DNA from 2 places in the Oceanidesulfovibrio marinus genome. Region 2 is predicted to be linked to the other one. Evidence: predicted binding sites of a transcription regulator. Region 2 holds the regulator's gene; the other holds the start of a gene.

Region 1 (10,069 bases), 1.5 Mb from region 2:
CACGTACTGCATCTCCACGAACTCGTCGAAGTGGCGGATCACCTCGGAGGCGACCACACCGGTGCCGATCTGGCCGGGCCGGTAGTCGATGGAGTACGCCTCGTCGAACCGGACCTCGCGACGGCTGTAGCCCTCGGTGTGGACATTGGAGATGTTGCTGCCGGTTGTGGCGATGGCAGCCTGGTTGCCGAACAGGGCCCACTTGCCCATATCCAGGAGGGAATTGATGCCGATGGCCATCAGAGCCTCCCGTTGAGCATAGCGGCCTCACTTTTGGATGATTTGTACCGACCGTGCGACGAGTAAGTCTGCTGCTTTTCCTTGGGCGTGATCTGGCTGTAGAGATACTCGGCCATGGCGCTGTTCTGGTCCATCAGGGCCAGGGCCAGCTCGGCGTTTTTCTCGGCCTGGCGAACAGTGCCCTGCTCGTTGGCGTCCACACTTTCCAGCAGCTTTGTCAGCAGGTCGGCCAGGGGCAGCGCCTTCTGCTCGTCGGAAAGGCCGATCACCCTTTCGAGGCCCTCGACCATATCCGCGGCCATGAGCTCCGGCGGAAGCTCGGCGATAAGACCGGCCAGCCGCTCGGGCGCTACTTTGCGCACATCGCCCCGCTCGTCGCATATCTGCCGAACCAGCTCGTGGATCTGCATTTCGAGCTGAGTCACCCGTTCCGGCGCGCGTTCCTTCAGCTGGGAATATTCTTCCTCAAGCAGTAAGCCGAGGAGCATGAACGCTTTGTTCTGTCTCTGGAGATTCTCTATAATCATTCTATACATGGCGCGGCCTCGTTGTTGCTAGGATCCCGTGATACCCTGCTCCTGTCTTGCCAGCATGGTCCTGCGGAGCCCTTCAGGGTCATAGGCCTGTCCCTCGTTGCGCAGCTCGAAGTGGAGATGCGGTCCGGTGGAACGGCCTGTTGATCCAACACTTGCAATTTTGTGGCCAGCTTTCACCATCTCACCCTGAGATACATCTAACCCCTCGGCATGACCGTAAAAACTGCGCCACCCGCCGGTATGCTCCAGGACTACAACCTTGCCGTATCCTGGCCTTTGCCCGGCAAAAACGACCTCCCCGTCCCAGCACGCATGCACCGGCGTGCCCTGCGGGGCCTGATAATCCACTCCGGCGTGGTAGGCGCGCTTGCCGGTAAAGGGATCGTTGCGCCAGCCGAAGGACGAGCTGACAACGCCATCCACGGGCTGCTCCAGAACAGGCAGGGAGGCCGTCAGTTGCATGCTCTTGGTCTCCTCCATACCCGACGCGGCAGAACCGCCCAGCCCGGCTCGGGCGGCGGCGAAACCGGCGCCTGCGGAGGCGACCACGGTGCGATCCTCGATGGGATCGGCCTTGGCCGGTCGCTGCGGCTTCTCCAGATGGCGCATGTTCTCGGGCGTCAGCCTGGGTTCCGGCGGCTCCCCGGCAGCGATGCGGGCATCGGACGGCGGGGGCGCGGATGCGCCGCGCGACGAAGAAACGCCATCATCCACCGGCGTGTACAGACCGTCGAGGAAGCTTTCGGAATCGCTGGCTACACTCTCACCACCCTGGCCTTCGACATCGGACAGCGGCTTGATCCGGCTCACGTTCACGGGCCGGACCGTCTCGACGTCCGGCGGGCGTAGGCCGGTCTCGGCATTGATGGGAATGGGCTCCGTGGCCTTGGTGGGCGATGTGGCCCTGCTGACCAACTGCGCCTGCTGCTGGAGCTGCTCGTAAAGGATGTCCGCGAGACCTATGCCGCCTGCGCTGGCGATCTTCTTGGACATCTCTTCGTCGAACATGGACTGGTAGATCTCCTCCTCCTTGGAGTGGAGAAAGCCCTCCTTGGGCACGGACTTGCGCATCTGTTGCCAGAGTTTGTTGATGAAGATGGACTCAAACCCCTCGCACGCCTCGCGCAGCTTCTTCTCCTTGTTCGGATCGCCCTTGAGGCGGTCACGCAGCGCATCGACGGACAGCTTCCGGCGGAGGGAGTCCTCCTGGGAAACGTTCGCCATGGCCATGTCGAGATCCGGCTTGGCGTCGAACATGATCAGATAACCTCCAGCTCGGCGTGCAGTGCTCCGGCGCTCTTCAATGTGCGCAGGATTGAGATAAGGTCACGCGGGGTAGCGCCGATGGCGTTCAGGCCGTCCACCAGCTCCTGCAGGGTCGCGCCTTCGAGCATGGTGAGCCGGCGGTTCTGCTCGTCCACGCCCAGGTTGGTCTCGGGCGTCACGACTGTCTGCCCCTGGGAGAAGGCGCCGGGTTGCGAGACGTTGGCGTTCTCCTGGATCACGATCTGCAGGTTGCCGTGGGCCACGGCCGCCTTGGAAAGCCGCACGTTCCGGCCCAGGACCACCGTACCGGTCTTCTCGTCCACAACCACCTTGGCCTTGGAGTCCGGGCTCACCTCCAGCGATTCCAGGCTGGCCATGAACGGCACCAGGTTGCCCTCGTAACGCGGCGGGATGGCCAGATCGATGGTGGAGATATCCTCGGCACGGGCGAACTCGCCGCCCAGGCTCTGGTTGATCTTCTCCACAACCTCCATGGTGGTGGTGAAGTCCGCCTCGTTCATGTGGACCTTGAGCTGTTGCTGGTCGTTGTAGTGGAAGGGAACGCCGCGCTCCACGGTTGCCCCGTTGGGGATGAGCGCCACGGTGGAAATGTTCTTGGAGGCGCTGGCCGCATCGCCCTGCACGGAAAAGCCGCCTACGGTGAGAGCGCCCTGCGCCAGACCGTAGACCTTGCCGTCGATACCCTTGAGGGGCGTCATCAGCAGCACGCCGCCCAGCAGGCTTTCGGCATCGCCCAGGGAGGAGACCGTGGTGTCCAGCCGGGTGCCGGGCTTGGAGGAAACAGGCATCTGCGCCGTAACCATGACGGCGGCCACGTTTTTGGGTCGCAGGTTGCGCTTGTCCACGGCCACGCCGAGGACCTCCAACATGTTCACCAGGGACTGGATGGTGAACTCGCTCTTGCGCGAGTCGCCCGTGCCCGCAAGACCGACCACCAGGCCGTAGCCCACGAGCTGGTTGTTGCGCACGCCGCCAAAGGTGGCGATGTCCTTGAGCCGGACCGCATGGGCGTTGGTAGGTGCGCCCAGTATGCCGGCGCAAACCAGAGCGGCGAGTACGAGCGCCAGTGCGCCGCGTGTCATATTTTTGCTGAGAATCGCCATGCGTCGAACTCCTTGCGCATTCCTGAATTCTTTAGAAAGGCCAGACATTGTCGATGATGCGCGTCAGCCAGCCAGGTTTCTGGCGGTCGGCCAGCACGCCCTTGCCGTAAATCTCGATGAACGCGTCGGCCAGCTGCGAGGAGAGCACGGAGTTGTCCGGGCCGATGTCCCGCGGCCGGACCAGGCCGCGCACCACGAGAAGCTGCGTCTCGTCGTTGATGCGCACCTCGCGGCCGCCTTCTATCTGCATGAGACCACCGGGCAGGACCTTGACCACGCGCGCGCCGACCGTTGCGGAGATGTCCGCCGTACGGGAGGTGTCGCCGTCGCCCTCGAACTTGTCGTCGCTGTTGAACTGGATGATGGGGGTGCTGCCCACGTTGCCCTTCATATCCAGCGGGTCAACACCCAGGAGCTCGCCCACGCCCACGCTCTTGCGCAGGAAGGCGGACTGGACACCGAAGTCCATGGAGGATTTCTTCTCCGAGTTCGTGGTGGCGGTCAGAGTGCTCGACGAGTTCTCGACCACGTTCACGAGCACGATGTCGCCCACGCGGCGGGCGCGGTTATCCTCAAAGAGGTAGCCGGCGTCGCCGGGATTGAAGATGGAGCCTGGATTCTCGGCAATGGAGGGCTCGATGTCCTCTGCCGGAGGCGGGCTGATAACCGGGGTGGTCTGCACGTTCTGCTTGGTCTCCGTGCACGCGGCCAAAACCAGGCAGCACAGAAGCGTGATGGATGCGAACTTTTTCATGACGTCCTCCTCAGCGGACCACCACGGTATGCGCGTCCCGCACCCGGGCATAAACTTCTTGTTGACTTTGCATGTTGCGTACGCGGACCGGCTCTCCCGGACCGGCGTCGTCCAGCGCCTGAGCCATGGTCCTGAGGGTCACGAACTTGCCCTCGAACACCAGCTCCACGGCCTCGCCCCGGCGCACCAGGGGCAGCGACTCCAGGTCATCCTTATATAAGGGCTGGTTCTCGCCCACAGGGCGGGTCACCCGCCAGGGACCGCCCATGCCGTCCCACGGCTCCCCTTTCAGGAAGGCGGCGTTGATCCGCCGCGTGGTCACCATGTCCGGCGTCAGGGGCGTGTTGCGATTCACCGGTTCGGCCGCCACCATGACGTCCTTGAAGCAGTCCAGAAACACGGAGGCGGATACCTTGCGCACGGTCTCGCCGCGCAGGTCCCGTTCCTCGAACCAGAAGGAGACCCGGCCGGGTTGAATCTTCTCGTCGTCCGGCACCACGACCAGCGTGTCCGTGGAGTCCTTGAGAAAAATCTTGTCGGGCAGGCGGTAGTCGCGGAAGGCGACCTCGCCGCCCAGGGCGCGGGCCCGCGGCGTCAGTGTTTTGACCACCAGGGAGGCGAGCTCGTCCTGCTGAACCAGCGTGCCGCCGCGCCGCAGAACCAGCCTGTCCGGCAGGAGGCAGAGCTGGGCCGTGTCGCCCAGGTAGTGCTCCAGGGCCTGCTCCAGCTTGTCGCGGTTCACGCCCATGGAGCGGCCGTCCGCCTCCGGCGAGGGCCACAGCTCGGTGGCGGAAAGCTTCTGCCAGAGGGCATCAGGCATGGGGCCCATGGGCTGGGCTATCTCGCCCAAAGTCACGGTGTCGCCAGTGATCACTGCGGCCTCGTGCACGGCGATGCGCCATGGCGTATCGTTCGGCGTCACGGCGGCGGCAGCCACGGCCGCGGCGCACAGTGTCCACACGGCGGCGGCCAGAAGGGCCTTCTTCCGTGCGATCTCCCATATCCTCTGCAGAATGCGCGGCATCTTCCTCTCCTGTTGCTTAGCGCTTCAGGTTGTTGGCGGTCTGGAGCATGGCGTCCGAGGTCTGGATGGCCTTGGAGTTGATCTCATAGGCGCGCTGGCCAACGATCATGTTGACCATCTCGTCCACGATCTCCACGTTGGACATCTCCAGATAGCCCTGGGTGATAGTGCCGAACTGCTCCTCGCCCGGAGTTCCCTGCACGGCGTCGCCGGAAGCGTCCGTTTCATAATAGAGGTTACGGCCCGCAGCCTTCAGGCCGGCCGGGTTGGTGAAGGTGTAGATCGGGATCTCGGCGGTCGCGAGCTCATCGCCGCCGCGTCCCAGAGCGGTGATGTTGCCGTCGCTGGTGACCACCACATTGACGGTGTCCTCGGGAACGGTGAACTCCGGCTGCAGCGGATGGCCATTGGCCGTGACGATGGTGCCTTCATCGTTGAGCTTGAAGGCGCCGGCGCGGGTGTAGGCCTCCTCGCCGTTCACATCGAGCTGGAAAAAGCCGTCGCCTTCGATGGCCAGGTCCAGCGGGTTCTCGGTGTTCTGGTAGTCGCCCTGGCTGAAGAGCTTGTGCACCGTCGTAGGTCTGACACCCATACCGACCTGAATGCCTGTGGGGATACGTTCCCCGCCCACGGTTTCGGTGCCGGCGATGCGCATGTTCTGGTACAGCAGATCCTCGAACTCCGCGCGGTTCTTCTTGAAGCCGATAGTGTTGACGTTGGCCAGGTTGTTGGAGATCACGTCGATGTTGAGCTGCTGCGCGATCATGCCTGTGGCCGCAGTCCAGAGAGAGCGCATCATGGAACCGATACCTCCTAGAGCGCTTTGCCGACACGCTGGATAGCCATGGTGTCGGTGTCGTTTGTCTGTGAAATAACCTTACCGTAGGCCTCGAAGGCGCGCTGGGTTTCGATCATGTTGACCATTTCCTCGACTACGTTGATGTTCGAGGCTTCCAGAAAACCCTGCGCGATCTGCGTCTCGGTGGGGTCCTGCTCCACGGCTGCCTGGCCGTCCCGCGCCCTGAACAGATTGTCGCCGAACTTTTCCAGCACCTGCGGGTCCTCCAGCTCCACGATCTGGACCTGTCCCACCAGGACGTTGTCGGCAAAGACCTGGCCGTTGGGGCCGATCTCGACGTCCGCGGCGTTTTCCGGCAGGGCGATGGGGCCGCCCTCGCCCATAAGCCTGTCGCCGCGGGCGTTCACCAGCTCGCCGTCGAGGTTCTTGTGCAGGTTGCCGTTGCGGGTGTAGTACTCCGCGCCGTCCCCGCCCTGGACCTTGAAAAAGCCCGGCCCCTGGATGGCGATGTCCATCTTGGAGCCTGTGGGCTTGAGGCCGCCCTGGGTGAAGTCGGTCTCGTAGCCGGCGATGCGCGGCCTGGCCATGATCTCCGGCTCCGGGAACAACTTCTTCTGCCGGATGTCCAAAGAGGGCTCCATGATCCTGTCATGGGCGTAGGCCACAAAGGTGTCCTCGAAGGTGTACTTCTCGCGTTTGAAGCCCGTGGTGTTGGCGTTCGCCAAATTATTGGCGATGATGTCCAGCCTGTGCTCGCTGGTCAGCGCCCCGAAGAGCCCTGAAAACATGCTGCTTTGCATGGTTAATCCTCCTGTTCCTGCCTGTGATGAAGCAAGATGTGGACCACTTTCCCCGTGATCCGGTGCAGATGATTTTGCAGGGATCGTGCCGGACCCGGGTCGAAAAACGGCGCAGGAAAAACCCTCGCGTCTGTGCGAGAACTGCCTTGACAGCCCTTGACGGCATGGGTATTGGATTTATTTCCCGAAGGGCGGGTGTAACTCAGTTGGTAGAGTACAAGCTTCCCAAGCTTGGGGTCGCGGGTTCGAATCCCGTCGCCCGCTCCAGTTTTCCCGTCGTGTCGTCGCCCGGTCTTATGCGCAGGCAGCCGCCGCGCTTTTCCGAACGTATCGGGACGGCAACCGCCCTTCGACGGTGACGTGCACGGCACTACGCGGAAACGCGCCTCGTCACCACGCGGACTGAGCGATACACGGGGTGGGCCTTGGGGTCCCCCCTTTTTTCTTGGTTTCGCAGCCAGGCAACGATTGGGAAGATTGAGGGAGTGCGTATGGAACAGAGCGACGCACAGGAACGGATTGAGAGCATCGCCCGGACCATGGTTTCGGCCTTCGGGTTGGAGCTGTGGGGGGTCCAGTACATGCCTTCCGGAAAGCGGGGCGTGGTGCGCGTCTTCCTGGATAAACCAGGAGAAGGCGAGGTGGACGTGGACGAGTGCGCCCGAGTCTCCCGGCACATGAGCGTTGCGCTCGACGCCGAAGACATCGTTCCCGGCCGGTACACGCTGGAGGTCTCCTCCCCCGGTCTGGAGCGGATCTTTTTCAACCTCGGCCAGCTTGCTGGTTACGAGGGCCGGAAGGTGGCCATCGTCACGAAGGACCCGCTCTATGAAGAGGAGTTCCCGGGACGCAAACGCTACGCCGGACGCCTCGTGGAGGTTGCCGACGCGGGAATCAGGCTCGACCCCGGCGAGGGAGTAGGCCCCCTGGAGTTCCCATGGACAGAGATCGAAAAAGCCCGGCTCGTCCACGAGTTTGACGAGAAGGCCAAGACCGCGAAAAAATAACCCAGGACACGAACGAGCTGCATTTTCCGTCGGGCCGGCGCGGGAAACACCGACCTTTCACGACCCCGGACGATACGGGAGGCGACCATGAGCATGGAACTCAAAAAAGCCATCGAACAGATCAGCAAGGATCGCGGCATCGACCGCGACCTCCTCATAGATACGCTTGAGGAGGCGGTGCGCTCCTCCGTCGTCCGCAAGTACGGCGAGAACCAGGACATCGAGGTGGGATTCAACGAAGAGACCGGAGAGATGGAGGTCTATCTCTTCAAGGTCGTCACCGAAGATGTCGAGGACCCCAACACCGAAATTTCCCTGGAAGACGCCATTGAGCACGACCCCGGCGTCGTTCTCGACGACGAGATCGGCTTCAAGCTCAACGTGGAGGACCTGGGACGCATCGCGGCCCAGTCCGCCAAGCAGGTGATCATCCAGCGCATGCGCGACGCCGAGCAGGAGATCATCTACGAAGAGTATAAGGACCGCAAAGGCGAGATCGTCAGCGGCATCGTGCAGCGCCGCGACCGCATGGGCTGGATCATCAACCTCGGCCGCACCGAGGCGCTTCTGCCCAAGGAAGAGCAGATTCCCAAGGAACGCTTCAAGCGCGGCGACCGCGTGCAGGCCTTTATAGTGGAAGTGCGCAAGGAAGGACGCGGACCGCAGGTCATCGTCTCCCGTTCCCACCCGGACTACATGGCCTCGCTGTTCAAGCGCGAGGTGCCCGAGGTGGACGACAACACCGTGCAGATCATGGGCATCGCCCGCGATCCGGGCAGCCGCGCCAAAGTGGCCGTGCTCTCCCGCGACCGCGACGTGGACCCCGTGGGCGCCTGCGTGGGCATACGAGGCTCGCGCATCCAGAACATCGTGCAGGAGCTGCGCGGCGAGCGCATCGACATCGTGGTCTGGAGCCCGGAGATCGCCACCTACGCCGCCCACGCCCTCTCCCCTGCGCTCATCTCGCGCATCGCCGTGGACGAGGACGAAAAGCTGCTTGAGGTCATCGTGCCCGACGACCAGCTCACCCTGGCCATCGGCCGCAAGGGCCAGAACGTGAAGCTCGCCTCCAAGCTGCTCGGCTGGAAGATCGATATCTACACCGAGAGCCGCTACAATGAGCTCAACGTGGGCCGCGAGAAGCTCGACCAGCTTGCCAGCGTGGCCGAGATTCCCATCGACCGCTTCTTCCAGGCCGGTCTGGAGAACCCCGAGCAGGTGGCCCTGGCCACGGACGAGGAGCTCGAGGAAAAGCTCAAGCTCACCTCCGCCAAGGTCCACCAGATCCGCGCTGCCATCAACTTCCTGGGCCTTGCTCCCAAAGCCGAGGAAGCCGCAGCCGAGGAAGCCGCTGTGGAGCCCGAAGAGAGCGCCGCGCCGGACGAAGAGATCAAGACCGAAGAGAAATCAGAACTCCGGGTGGACAGCGAACCGCCGTCTCCCGAGGAGCCGACTTCCGACGAGTGACATATACGAGACGAATGAACCGGGCGCTGTGCCATACAGCCGCCCTTGCAACGAACTGCTGTGAACGAGGATGCATGACCACGCCAGGATGCATGACGATGCCCGCGCTGAAACAAAGCGCCGCGTCCCCGAGCGGACCTGTACTGTCTGTCGCGCTAAGCGGCCCAAATCGGAGTTGCTCCGGTTTGTCGCCGACGAAGACGGTCTTGTCCCGGACCCGAAACAGATACTGCCGGGCAGAGGCTGCTACGTCTGCCTCCATGGCGAATGCAAGTCGCAACTCAGGCAGGGCCATTGCCGACCGAGGAAGAGAAGGGGGTGACGCATGACGATCACTGTCAAAGACCTATCCAATGAGCTCGGAGTCAACAAGAAAGAGCTCATTCAGGCCCTGCGAGAGTTGGGTGTCCAGATAAAAAGCCATATGAGCGCCGTTGACGACGAGCAGGCCGCAGAAATGCGCTCGCGCTTCAGAAACGGCGAGGAAGGCGGCGCGGACGTGGTCCGCAAGGAAGTGCAGCCGGGCGTCATCGTACGCCGGCGCCGCAGGCCCAAGGCCGGCGCTGCCGAAGAGCACGAGGCCGAAGCCGCCGAAGAGGCGGAGGAGCATGAAGAGGCCGCGGTGGAAGCCGAGGTCGAGGAAGCTCCGCATGAGGCCGAGGTTGCCGCAGAGGCCGAGGGCGTTGAGGCCGCCGAAGAGGCAGAGCCGGAGCCCGCGTCCAAGGGTGCTCGCATTATCGCCGCGCCCGGCGAGCCCGTGCCTGGTGCCGAGTCCGAAGAGGCTCCGCAGGAAGCCGAAGCCGGCGAGGCCCCGGTGGAAGAAGTCGCAGAGACTCCTGCCGCCGAAGAGCCCGTAGCCGAAGAAGCGCCAGCGGAAGCCGAAGCCGCCGAGACGGCGCCTGAAGAGCCTGCTGAAGCTCCGGCCGCCGAAAAGCCTGTTGCCGAAGAAGCGCCTGCCGAGGCGGAAACTGCTCCCAAAAAGGGCGCGGACGCCAAGGAAGCCGAAAAGGCCGACGAGGGCAAGAAGCCCAAGAAGAAGGCCGAGGAAGGCA
Region 2 (10,069 bases):
CGGGCAATCTCGGCATACAGCCGCTCATAGAAGAGCGCACGGTTCGGCAGGCCGGTGAGCATGTCGTAGAACGCAAGGTTGCGGATGGTTTCCTCGGCGTTGTGCTGCTCGGTGACATCCTGGAGCATCAGCACGTATCCGATCAGATCGCCGTTGTGCTGCCCCTTGATGGCAGACAGCCGGCCCTGGACATGCACGGTTTTGCCATCGCGCTGCCGTGTGAACTGAAACGTGTGGAAGTGCTTCTCGTGGATGATCCGCAGAGCCTGCTGCAGACGCCCGGTGTCGATGCTCTCGGACTCGTGGATGTCATGAATTTTTCGGTTCAGGGCCCGGCACGCCGGCACGTCCAGAATCGCTTCGGCCGCCGGGTTGTAGTAGACGATCTTGAGGTTGGCGTCGGTGGCGATGATGCCCATGTCGATGGACGAGCTGAGGATGCTGTCCAGATAGAGAGTCTTTTCAGAGAGCCGCTGTATCACCCGGTCCAGCTCCTTGCCCTGCTGCCGGATGATCGTCTTCATGGTGTCGATGTACTGACTCTCCAGGCCGCGGATCATGTCGGTCTGGGTAATCACGCCGATGGTCTTGCCGTGGTCGTCAACCACCACCAACCGACGGATGCCCTTCTCGCGCATCCTTTCCGAGGCATCGTAGGCGGAATCATGCCTGTGCGCGGTGTGCACCGGCGCGCTCATCACCTCTTTGACCGGGCAGTCCCAGGCGACGCCTTTGCCCGCAGCAAGGCGGGCCACGTCGCGCTCCGTAAGCACGCCTCTGGGCGTGTTGTCCTCGCAGACGATGAGGAAGCTGACAGAGCGCTCGGCCATCTCCCGGGTCGCCTCCATCAAAACAGCATTTTCCGAGATCGTGAAGACCTGCTTGTTCATGACCTGGTCTACGGTCTTCACGCGGACAAAGTACTCGTAGCCGAGATGCTCCAGAAGATCGGACTGCGTGGTCACGCCCACGGCCTCGCCCTTGTCGTTCACAACCACGATATGCCGGATCTGGTTGTCGGCTATCGCTTCAAACGCCTCGATTATGTGGCTTCGCTGGTTGACGGTGAACACGTGCTTCGTGTGCAGCTCGCCGATGGGTCGGTCCATGAACCCTGTCCCGAACTCCGCAATGCAGCGAACGACGTCGCGCTCCGTGAGGATGCCGATCGGCTTTTTATCCTCCGTAACAACGACGCAGCTGATCGAATGCTCGCGCATCAGTGAGATTGCCGCGCCCATCAGGGCATCCGGTGCGACGGACACCACCTGATCGCAGTATATGTCCTGTATGGACTCCTTCAGCATGCTTCACACCACTAGAATCCGGCCGTTCATACTGCCACACCGGGACAGTACTTGGATTCGGACTGCGCATGCGCTGCAACTCTCCTCGGCAGTACGTGTTGCGCGCACCCACATGACTTTGGATAATGTTATTGGTTTTGCGGGGGGACAAAAGTTTCTGTATCAGGAAACACATCTAAATGAAAGTAAAAAAGCCCCGACGCAACCAGTGCGCCGGGGCCAGTGCAACATACTTTACGAATGCGGCTTACAGAGCGGAGAAAGCCTTCTCGAAGTTCGGAACGACCTGCTTCTTACGGCTCATCACGCCTTCCAGCCACACTTCGGCGTCGCCGGCCACGCCAAAGGCCTTCTCGACCACGGACGCGTCATCGGAGACGATCAGCATCTGGGAGCCTTCCTTCATGATGTCGGTGAGCAGCAGGAAGACGGAGTGGCGGCCATCGGCCTTGACCTTCTTGATCTCCTCGGCGAGCTCGGCCTTGCGGGCGTCCAGCATGGAGAGGTCAACAACCTCGAGCTGGCCGATGCCGACCTTCTTGCCGGACATGTCGAAGTCCTTGTAGTCGCGGAACACCAGCTCGGAAGCGGTGGCGCCGTCCACGGCGGACTTGACCTTGAACATCTCCATGCCCAGGGCCATCATGTCGGAGACGCCGGCGATCTTGGCCAGATCTGCAGCCACAGCCTTGTCCTCTTCGGTGCAGGTCACGGACTTGAACATGACGGTGTCGGACAGCAGGGCGCAGAGCATGGCGCCGGCGAGGTCCTTGGGGATCTCGACGTTGCTGGCCTTGTAGGCCTTGTAGATCATGGTGGCGGAGCAGCCAACCGGGCCGACCCACATTTCGAGCGGGCTGGAGGTGGTCAGGTCGCCGAGCTTGTGGTGGTCGAAGATGGCGAGCACGTTGGCTTCGGCGATGTCGTCAGGCAGCTGGGCGAGGTCGGTGGTGTCCACGATGACCACGTCCTGGCCGGCCACGGAGGAGACGATCTCGGGCTTGGCAATGCCGAACTTTTCGAGCACGAAAACGGTCTCGGGCGTGCACTCGCCCAGGGTCACGGCCTTGGTCTCGGTACCGGTCTTGGTCTTCAGATCGGCCGCAGCCAGGGCGCTGACTACGGTGTCGGTGTCGGGGTTCTTGTGTCCGAAAGCTAAAGCGGCCATTTCTACCTCCTCAGATGGTTGGTTGCACGGTTGCGCGTCGCCGCACGCAGAAACCGGGCTGTCGCTTTCCGGCCTATTTCAGGTCAGAACTCCTGCGGAATCCGGTGGCGCGAGCCTCGGCTGCGACGATATAAAAATATCCTGTTCTTTCAATCTATTGCCATCTTCCGGAAATCGCTTTGCAGGGACTGCCGCAAGTAGCTAGTGCGAAATATCACAATCATCATCCACTGACAACCGCCAATTCGCCGGGAGCCCGTCACACCACGTCGTAACGCGTCCGTATCCTCTGCGGCAAATGTCTCGTGAAGAAAATCACCACCAGCGGCAAGGCCCGGCATGCAAGGCGTCTGGTCAGATCGACCTGCCCTGGATGCGTGCTTTCGACTCCATACGCAGGAATGACGCGTCAATGAACAGCAGCCCCGGCCCGAATCGAACGCCGGGCTGGAAAGAGAAAGCACAACGTCTGCGGCAGGCAGTCGCAGTTGTGAACTACTGCAGCAGGACGAGCAGAAAGACCGCCACCACGCCGGCGGCGAAAGTCCGGTAGGCGTTCTTCACACGCAGAGAGAGCACCCCGCCCACCGAGGCCGTGATCCAGAGCATGGGCCAGCTGAAGTGGGAAAGAGGCGCGAAGAGGGCGTGTCCCGCCAGGTGGATGACCACCCCCAGCAGGGAGAGCGCAGCGAGCATGCAGACCATGACAAGCAGCAGATTGGAGGCTGCGAGCTGGATGAGGGAGTAGCGCACGATAACGTGGGGCTGGCTGCCGCGCTCTGAGCCCTTGGCCCAGGCCAGCAGCCGGTTGTAGCCGCGGTCCTGCCAGGAGCGCTGCATCCGCTCCAGCCAGGCCCCGGCGTAGGCCGCGGGAATGCCCAGGGCCAGAGCCGGTACGCACTCCCCTGCCCCATTGAGGCCGAAGTGGCGCATCAGGCCCAGGGTGACGCACACCGAGAGCAGCGCGTTGGGTGGAATGTAGGTACCGGCCGGAATGAGGTCCAGCCAGAAGAGCTCGAAAAAGAGGCCGACGGCCACGCCATCGCCGATGTCGCCCAGGACGAGGCCCAGAAGTGGGCCGAAAACCAGGGGACGTTCAATGACGCCGAGGTTCAGGGTAAAACGCAGCCCCGAAAAAACCACAAAAAAAAAGCGATCAGCACGACGTAGAACACGTCCATGAAGGTAGGTACCGTCACCATGTCGCTTTCACCTGCACCGGTTCTGTGGGCAGACAGCGGAAATCGAGCTCCACCCCCATCTTCTCCAGCCCGCGTAGACAGACAGCGTCTTCCGGGGAAAGGGCCACGTGGGGGCAGATCTGTTCGCTGCCTGGTGTGTAGTGGAGGTTGCCTATGTTGAGGATTTTGATGGCAAGGCCGTGCTGCATGGCGATGCGGGCGTCGCGGCAATCGGCGAACAACGCCAGCACCGAGGAGCGATCCGTACGGGCGTCGTTCTCGATGAACTCGTTGGCGTGCTCCGCGTCGATGAACCGCGCGCGCACGTTGGAGGGGATGGCCAGGGACATGATCTCCTGGCGCAGCACATCGCCCGCGAGCTCCTTGTTGCAGACCAGGAGGGTCTTGGCGCCGGTGTACGGCAGCCAGGTTTCGATGACCTGGCCGTGAACGAGTCTGTTGTCCACCCGCGCCCAGAACATGGCTATTTGCCGCCTACCTTGGAGCGCAGTATCTCGCCGGCCACGACAATGCCCTGGCTGCCTGCGGCCTTTGCGTCCAGGGCGAGGTCCGCCGGCTCCTTGGAGCGGCTGCCCAGAACCTTGAGCAGCATGGGCAGGTTTACGCCCGTGACCACCTCCAGGTTCTGCGCGCCCAGAAGAGAGAGGCTCAGGTTGGTCGGCGTGCCGCCGAACATGTCGGTGAGAATGATGACGCCCTGGCCCTGGTCGCAGCTGGAGACGGCGACCTGTATCTCGTTGCGCGTATCCTCCACAGCGCGGGTGCCGTCCACACTGACGAACTCGCACCACTGCTGCTTGCCGAGGATGAACTCCGCGGCTTCGATGAGGCTGGCCCCGTAATGAGCGTGGGTCACGACGACAACGCCGGTCTGGACCGGCGTTTCGAGCTGCTTTGCGCTCTTGACCTTTTCCGTTGTGCTGGTTTCCCGCATGGGCATATTCCTGAAATTGAAAAACCGCCAAAGGCGGCTGGCGGCGCATCGCCGCGGCGGCCGCCTCCGCCGCCGATTTTAGCCGAGCTCCACGTGGCGATGCTCGATCGATACTACATAATTCGACTCTTTCAAAGACTTGTACAGGGCCTCGCTCACGGCCACGGAACGGTGGCGTCCGCCTGTGCAGCCGATGCCCAGTGTCACGCGGTAGCGGCCCTCGGCCTCGTACAACGGAAAGAGATATTCGAGAAATTCCCGGAGCTTGACCAGGAATGTCTTGCCCGGTTCAACGCCCAGCACGTACTCGGCCACGGCCTCGTCCTTGCCGGTCAGCGGCCGCATGGACTGCACAAAGTACGGGTTGGGCAAAAATCGCATATCAAAAATAAGGTCCGCCTCGGCCGGCGGGCCGTACTTGAAGCCGAAAGAGATGATCTGGATGTTGAGCCGGCCTTCCCCTTCCTCCAGAGCGGTCCACTTGCGCTGGATCATCTTGCGCAGATCGTGAACAGAGTAATCCGAAGTGTCGATGACGATATCCGCCATCTTCTTGATGGGATAGAGCCGTTCTCGCTCCAGGTTGATGGCCCCGTCCAGGCTGAGCGGACCGCATTCGTCGCCCTCCTTGCCGTCCATGGCCATAAGCTGGGCCACGGGATGGGGCCTTCTGGTGGAGGAGTAGCGCCGCACCAGAACTTCGTTGCGCGCCTCCATGAAGATGATCTGCGGCTTGAGCCCCTGCAGCTTGAGCTCCTCAAGGGCTTCGAGCCAGGACTGGGGAAAGGTGCGGTCGCGGAAGTACATTCCCACCACGAGACCGCGGAACTGGAGCTGGTTCTGGCCCGAAAACAGGGCAGTCAGCTTGGGTACGATGGAGGCCGGCAGACCATCCACCACGAAGAAGCGTAAGTCCTCGAAAACATCGATGGCCGTGGACTTTCCGGCTCCGGAGAGCCCGCCGACGATGACCAGCGGAAAGGAGCCTTCGGCGTTCACGTCCTCGAAAGAAGCTCCCATAACTGCTCCTTGCCTTCCGCTTCCAGAAACTCCCTGCGGAAGGACTCTTCCTTCAGCAGCCGGGAGATGTGCGCGAGGATGCGCAGGTGCATGCCGGCCACTTTCTCCGGTGCGAGCACGAGAAAAAAGATCGTGCAGAGCTTGAAGTCCAGGGCCTCGAAGTCCACGCCCTGCGGACTGCGGCCCACCACGAGAACGATCTCGTGCAGATCTTCGAGCTTGCCGTGCGGTATGGCGATTCCATCGCCGATACCCGTGGTGCCCAGGTACTCGCGCTCGAGCAGCACCTTCAGCGCTTTGTCGGCGTCCAGGTCGGGAATTTTCGTGGCCACGGGGGCGATGAGCTCGGCGAGCACAGCACCCTTCTCCGTCGCCTGAATGGTGGGTATGACCAAATCTTTGTCCAGATAATCCGCGAGTCGCATGGAGCTATTGTCCCGGGTCGATAAGACCGAAGTCGTGTTTGTTCATACGGTATATCACGTTAATGCGTTCCGTGTCCGCATTCCGGAAAACAAGAAAGTTGTAGTCCAACGTGTCCAGCTGCATCGCGGCCTCGTCCACGTACATGGGCTTGGGCTCTATGGAGTCCGTGGCCATGATGGTCCGTTCGCGCATGCCGCTCTCGTTCTCGGAGATGGTGAAGGTCTCGATGTTGACGCGGCTGCGGTCGCCCTTGCGGCGGTCCTTGTCGCGGTCCTTGAGCTTGCGCAGCTGGGACTCCAGCTTGTCCAGAACCATGTCGATGGTAGCGTACATGTCCTCGCTCGCCTCGGTGGCGGTGAGGTTGATGTTGTCGCCTGCCAGCGAGACCTCGGCCAGATGGCGGAACTTCTCGACCCCGAGGTTGACCTGCATCTCGGAGTTGTCTTCCTTGGAGTCCACGTATTTGGAAAGCTTGCCGAAGCGTCGGTAAGCATACTTCTTGAGGTGTTCGGACGGCTCAAAGCCCTTGAAGGTGATGGCTATGTTCATAGATTCCCTCCTTTCGCAATTCCTGGGCGGGGATCGGGTCAGAAAACCTGTTTCCGCTTGGAAGACGATGGAATGTCCAGTGCGGACCGGTACTTGGCAACAGTTCTGCGGGCGATGTTCACCTGCAGCTCATCCTTGAGCATTTCCGCGATCTTCTCGTCGGAAAGCGGCTTCTTGGGATTCTCGCCGGAGATCATCTTCTTGATGAGCGCCTTGACGCTCTCGGAGCCGACCTGGGACCCGTCATCCAGGCCGAGGGCGGAGTTAAAGAAGAACTTGAGCTCGAAGATGCCATGGGGCGTGGCGACGTACTTGCTGGTGGTGATGCGGCTCACCGTGGACTCGTGCATGCCGATGTCCTCGGCCACGTCCTTGAGGATGAGCGGCTTGAGATGGGTGACGCCGTGCTCGAAAAACTCGCGCTGATGCTTCACCACGCTCTCGGTCACCTTGTACAGGGTGCGCTGGCGCTGGTACAGGCTCTTCATCAGCCACACGGCGCTGCGCATCTTGTCCTGGAAGTATTCTTTTTCCTTGGAAGACCGGCCTTCCATGGCCTGCATGTAGTCGGAGTTGAGCTCCAGCCTGGGCAGCCCCTCCTCATTCAGCAGGATCACGAAATCGTCGCCGTACTTGTAGACGTAAACGTCCGGCGAGACGTAGACCGGCTCCTCGCTGCCGAAGCTCGCTCCGGGCATGGGGTCCAGCTCGGTGAGCTTGTCCAGGTAGCCCTTGAGCTCCTCCATGGAGATGCGGAACTTGCGGCACAGCGGCTTGTAGCGCTTCTTCTCCAGATCCTCCAGGTGCTCGCGCACGATCTCTTCAAGCACGGGATCGTCGATGCCGTAGTTTTTGATCTGCACGAGCAGGCACTCCGACGGCGTGCGCGCGGCCACGCCTACGGGGTCGAACTCCTGGATCGACTTGATGACCGGCTCGATCTCCTCTGGCGAGGCGCCGGTAAGCACTGCCAGCTCCTCATTCGTGGCTTGCAGATAACCGGAGGAATCGAGGTTGTTGATAACCGCGAGGCCTATGTCGATCTGCCTGTCATTGAGCCGGGAGAGCCTGAGCTGCCATTCCAGGTGCCCCTCCAGCGAGGTCTTGCCGGAAATGCGCGCCTCGAAGGAGGTGGCCTCCACGGCCTCGAACTCGCGGACCTGGGCCTGCTTGGAGGTAGAGGAGAAGTCGCCGATGTAGTCTTCCCAATCGGCGTTGCGCATGAGCTCCTGATCGCTGGCCGGCGTGGTCTCGACCTCGGGAACCACTTCGGCCTGCTCCAGCGCCTCGGCCTCGGCGCCCTCCTCCAGAAAGGGGTTTTCCAGGAGCTCCTGCTGAACAGTATCCATGAGCTCCAGCCGGGAGAGCTGCAGGAGCTTGATGGCCTGTTGCAGCTGGGGCGTCATCACCAGCTGTTGGCTGAGCTTGAGTTGTTGTCTGAGTTCCAGACCCATGGCGGTTACGGACCTTCCCCGTCAGGAGTACGGATAATAGATATGAGGCGTTGCGTTTTTAAAACACTTTTCAGAGAGGGGAACTCCAGGGTTCCTTCAACACGAGAAGGTTTCACAATACTGCAAAAACGCCCATACATTGCAGGAGAAAGAAAAGACGGCATAATTGTTGCTGACACAAAACGCGTTTTGCCACAGATGTAGCACGGTGGCAACGAGTTTTCCCTGCGGGGCGCGCGTAATTCGCCGCCCGTAAGACAGGAAGGGAAATGAAACTACGCAGATAGCGCCCGGAGATTCTAGCGATTTAAACGTCGGGAAGCGGCCTTGGCCAGGGCCATTCCCTTGCGCCAGCTTTCCAGCTCCCCGTCCAGGCACCCTTTGCAGAACAACACCAGCCGGATCGCCTCGCGAACGGCGCCGCGGCCTCCCGGGCGGGAGAGCACGTGCGCGGCCACCTGCAGCACCTCGGGCTGGGCGTTGGGCACGGCCATGGGCAGGCCCGCCATCCGCATGGGCCCTATGTCCACCCAGTCGTCGCCCACGTAGGCAGCCTGGTACGGCGCAACGCCATGCCGCTCGCAGAGAGCCTCGAACGCGGTAGACTTCTCCACCCTGCCGGCCACATACTCATCAATCTCCAGCTCATTCACGCGGTTGGCCACGGCCTTGGAGTCCAGCCCGGTGATCACGCCGATGTGCAGGCCAACGGCCTGGGCCGCTTTAATGCCCAGGCCGTCCTGCACGTCGAAACGTTTCGCATACTGGCCGTTCTCGTCGTAGTAGAGACCGCCGTCGGTAAGCACACCGTCCACGTCGAACACGAGAAGCTCTACCGCTCTGGCGCGGCGTACGATCTCCGCGCGGGACATGCGCCCGCGGAGACCGGCAGTATGGCGTCCGAAAATCATTCTTATCCTTTATACCCTTTGGCGGCTTTAATAAACTCCCGGAACAGGGGATGCGGATGCATGGGGTTGGACTTGAACTCCGGATGGAACTGGCAGCCCAGGAACCACGGATGGTCCGGCAGCTCCACGATCTCCACCAGGGTCTCGTCCGGCGAAAGGCCGGAGAAGACCATGCCCTTCTCCGCAAACTTGTCGTAGTACGCCTTGTTGAACTCGTAGCGATGGCGGTGGCGTTCGCTGATCTCTTCTGTCTGGTACGCCTCGAACGCCCGGGTGCCCTCTTTGAGCACGCAGGGGTACGCGCCCAGGCGCATGGTGCCGCCCTTGTCCGAACTCTCGTCGCGCTTCTCCGTCACCTGCCGGCGGAAGTCGAACCACTCGGTCATCAGGTAGATGACCGGCTCCTTGGTGCTCGGCTTGAACTCCTGGGAGTCGGCGTCCAGCTCCATGACGTGCTGCGCGAACTCGATGACCGCACACTGCATACCCAGGCAGATGCCGAAGAAGGGAATCTTCTTTTCACGGGCGTGGCGGATGGCCAGCAGCTTGCCAGGGATGCCGCGGTTGCCAAAGCCGCCGGGCACCAGAATGCCGTCCAGGCCCTTGAGCTTGCTGGTCACGTTCTTGGCCGTGATCTCCTCGGAGTTCACGTACACCAGGTCCACGGCCACGTCGTTGGCCACGCCGCCGTGCACCAGGGCCTCGTGCAGGCTCTTGTACGCCTCCTTGAGATCCACGTACTTGCCTACGATGCCGATGGACACGCGGCCCGCGGGGCTGGCCAGCTTCTCCACCAGCCTGGTCCACGGCTCCAGATGCGGGTTCTTGGCCGGCAGCTTGAGCATGATCGCGATCTTCTGGTCAATGCCTTCCTCGTAGAACTTCAGCGGCACCTCGTAGATGTTGCTCACATCCACGGCGGCGAACACGGCGTCTGCGTCCACGTTGCAGAACAGCGCGATCTTGCGGCGCAGGCTCTGGTCCACGTCCACCTCGGCCCGGCACAGGATAATGTCAGGCTGGATGCCGATGGAGCGCAGCTCCTTAACGCTGTGCTGGGTGGGCTTGGTCTTCAGCTCGCCGGCGGCCTTCATGTAC

The links. Region 2 encodes sigma-54, which starts transcription at its own class of promoters, with help from an activator protein. Its sites were predicted from a motif close to CTGGCACGGNNNNTGCTT; they were not measured.
Region 1: a site for sigma-54 is predicted at 6,618-6,635, ahead of flgF (flagellar basal-body rod protein FlgF). Genes of this name have one in related genera too.

What each region holds. Positions count from the first base shown of each region.
Region 1 is NZ_CP039543.1:3,997,055-4,007,123, reverse strand. It holds gene flgK (flagellar hook-associated protein FlgK) at 1-240, opposite strand, end outside; gene E8L03_RS17645 (flagellar export chaperone FlgN) at 240-776, opposite strand; gene E8L03_RS17640 (peptidoglycan DD-metalloendopeptidase family protein) at 795-2,033, opposite strand; gene E8L03_RS17635 (flagellar basal body P-ring protein FlgI) at 2,036-3,166, opposite strand; gene E8L03_RS17630 (flagellar basal body L-ring protein FlgH) at 3,198-3,920, opposite strand; gene flgA (flagellar basal body P-ring formation chaperone FlgA) at 3,931-4,944, opposite strand; gene flgG (flagellar basal-body rod protein FlgG) at 4,961-5,743, opposite strand; gene flgF (flagellar basal-body rod protein FlgF) at 5,758-6,543, opposite strand; tRNA gene E8L03_RS17610 (tRNA-Gly) at 6,735-6,810, shown strand; gene E8L03_RS17605 (ribosome maturation factor RimP) at 7,035-7,550, shown strand; gene nusA (transcription termination factor NusA) at 7,638-9,017, shown strand; gene E8L03_RS17595 (YlxR family protein) at 9,088-9,339, shown strand; gene infB (translation initiation factor IF-2) at 9,343-10,069, shown strand, end outside.
Region 2 is NZ_CP039543.1:775,094-785,162, reverse strand. It holds gene E8L03_RS03460 (CBS domain-containing protein) at 1-1,307, opposite strand, end outside; gene E8L03_RS03455 (manganese-dependent inorganic pyrophosphatase) at 1,555-2,475, opposite strand; gene E8L03_RS03450 (PTS sugar transporter subunit IIC) at 2,971-3,618, opposite strand; gene E8L03_RS03445 (PTS sugar transporter subunit IIB) at 3,671-4,138, opposite strand; gene E8L03_RS03440 (PTS sugar transporter subunit IIA) at 4,141-4,611, opposite strand; gene rapZ (RNase adapter RapZ) at 4,690-5,631, opposite strand; gene E8L03_RS03430 (PTS sugar transporter subunit IIA) at 5,607-6,056, opposite strand; gene hpf (ribosome hibernation-promoting factor, HPF/YfiA family) at 6,061-6,606, opposite strand; gene rpoN (RNA polymerase factor sigma-54) at 6,645-8,060, opposite strand; gene E8L03_RS03415 (KdsC family phosphatase) at 8,360-8,932, opposite strand; gene E8L03_RS03410 (CTP synthase) at 8,974-10,069, opposite strand, start outside.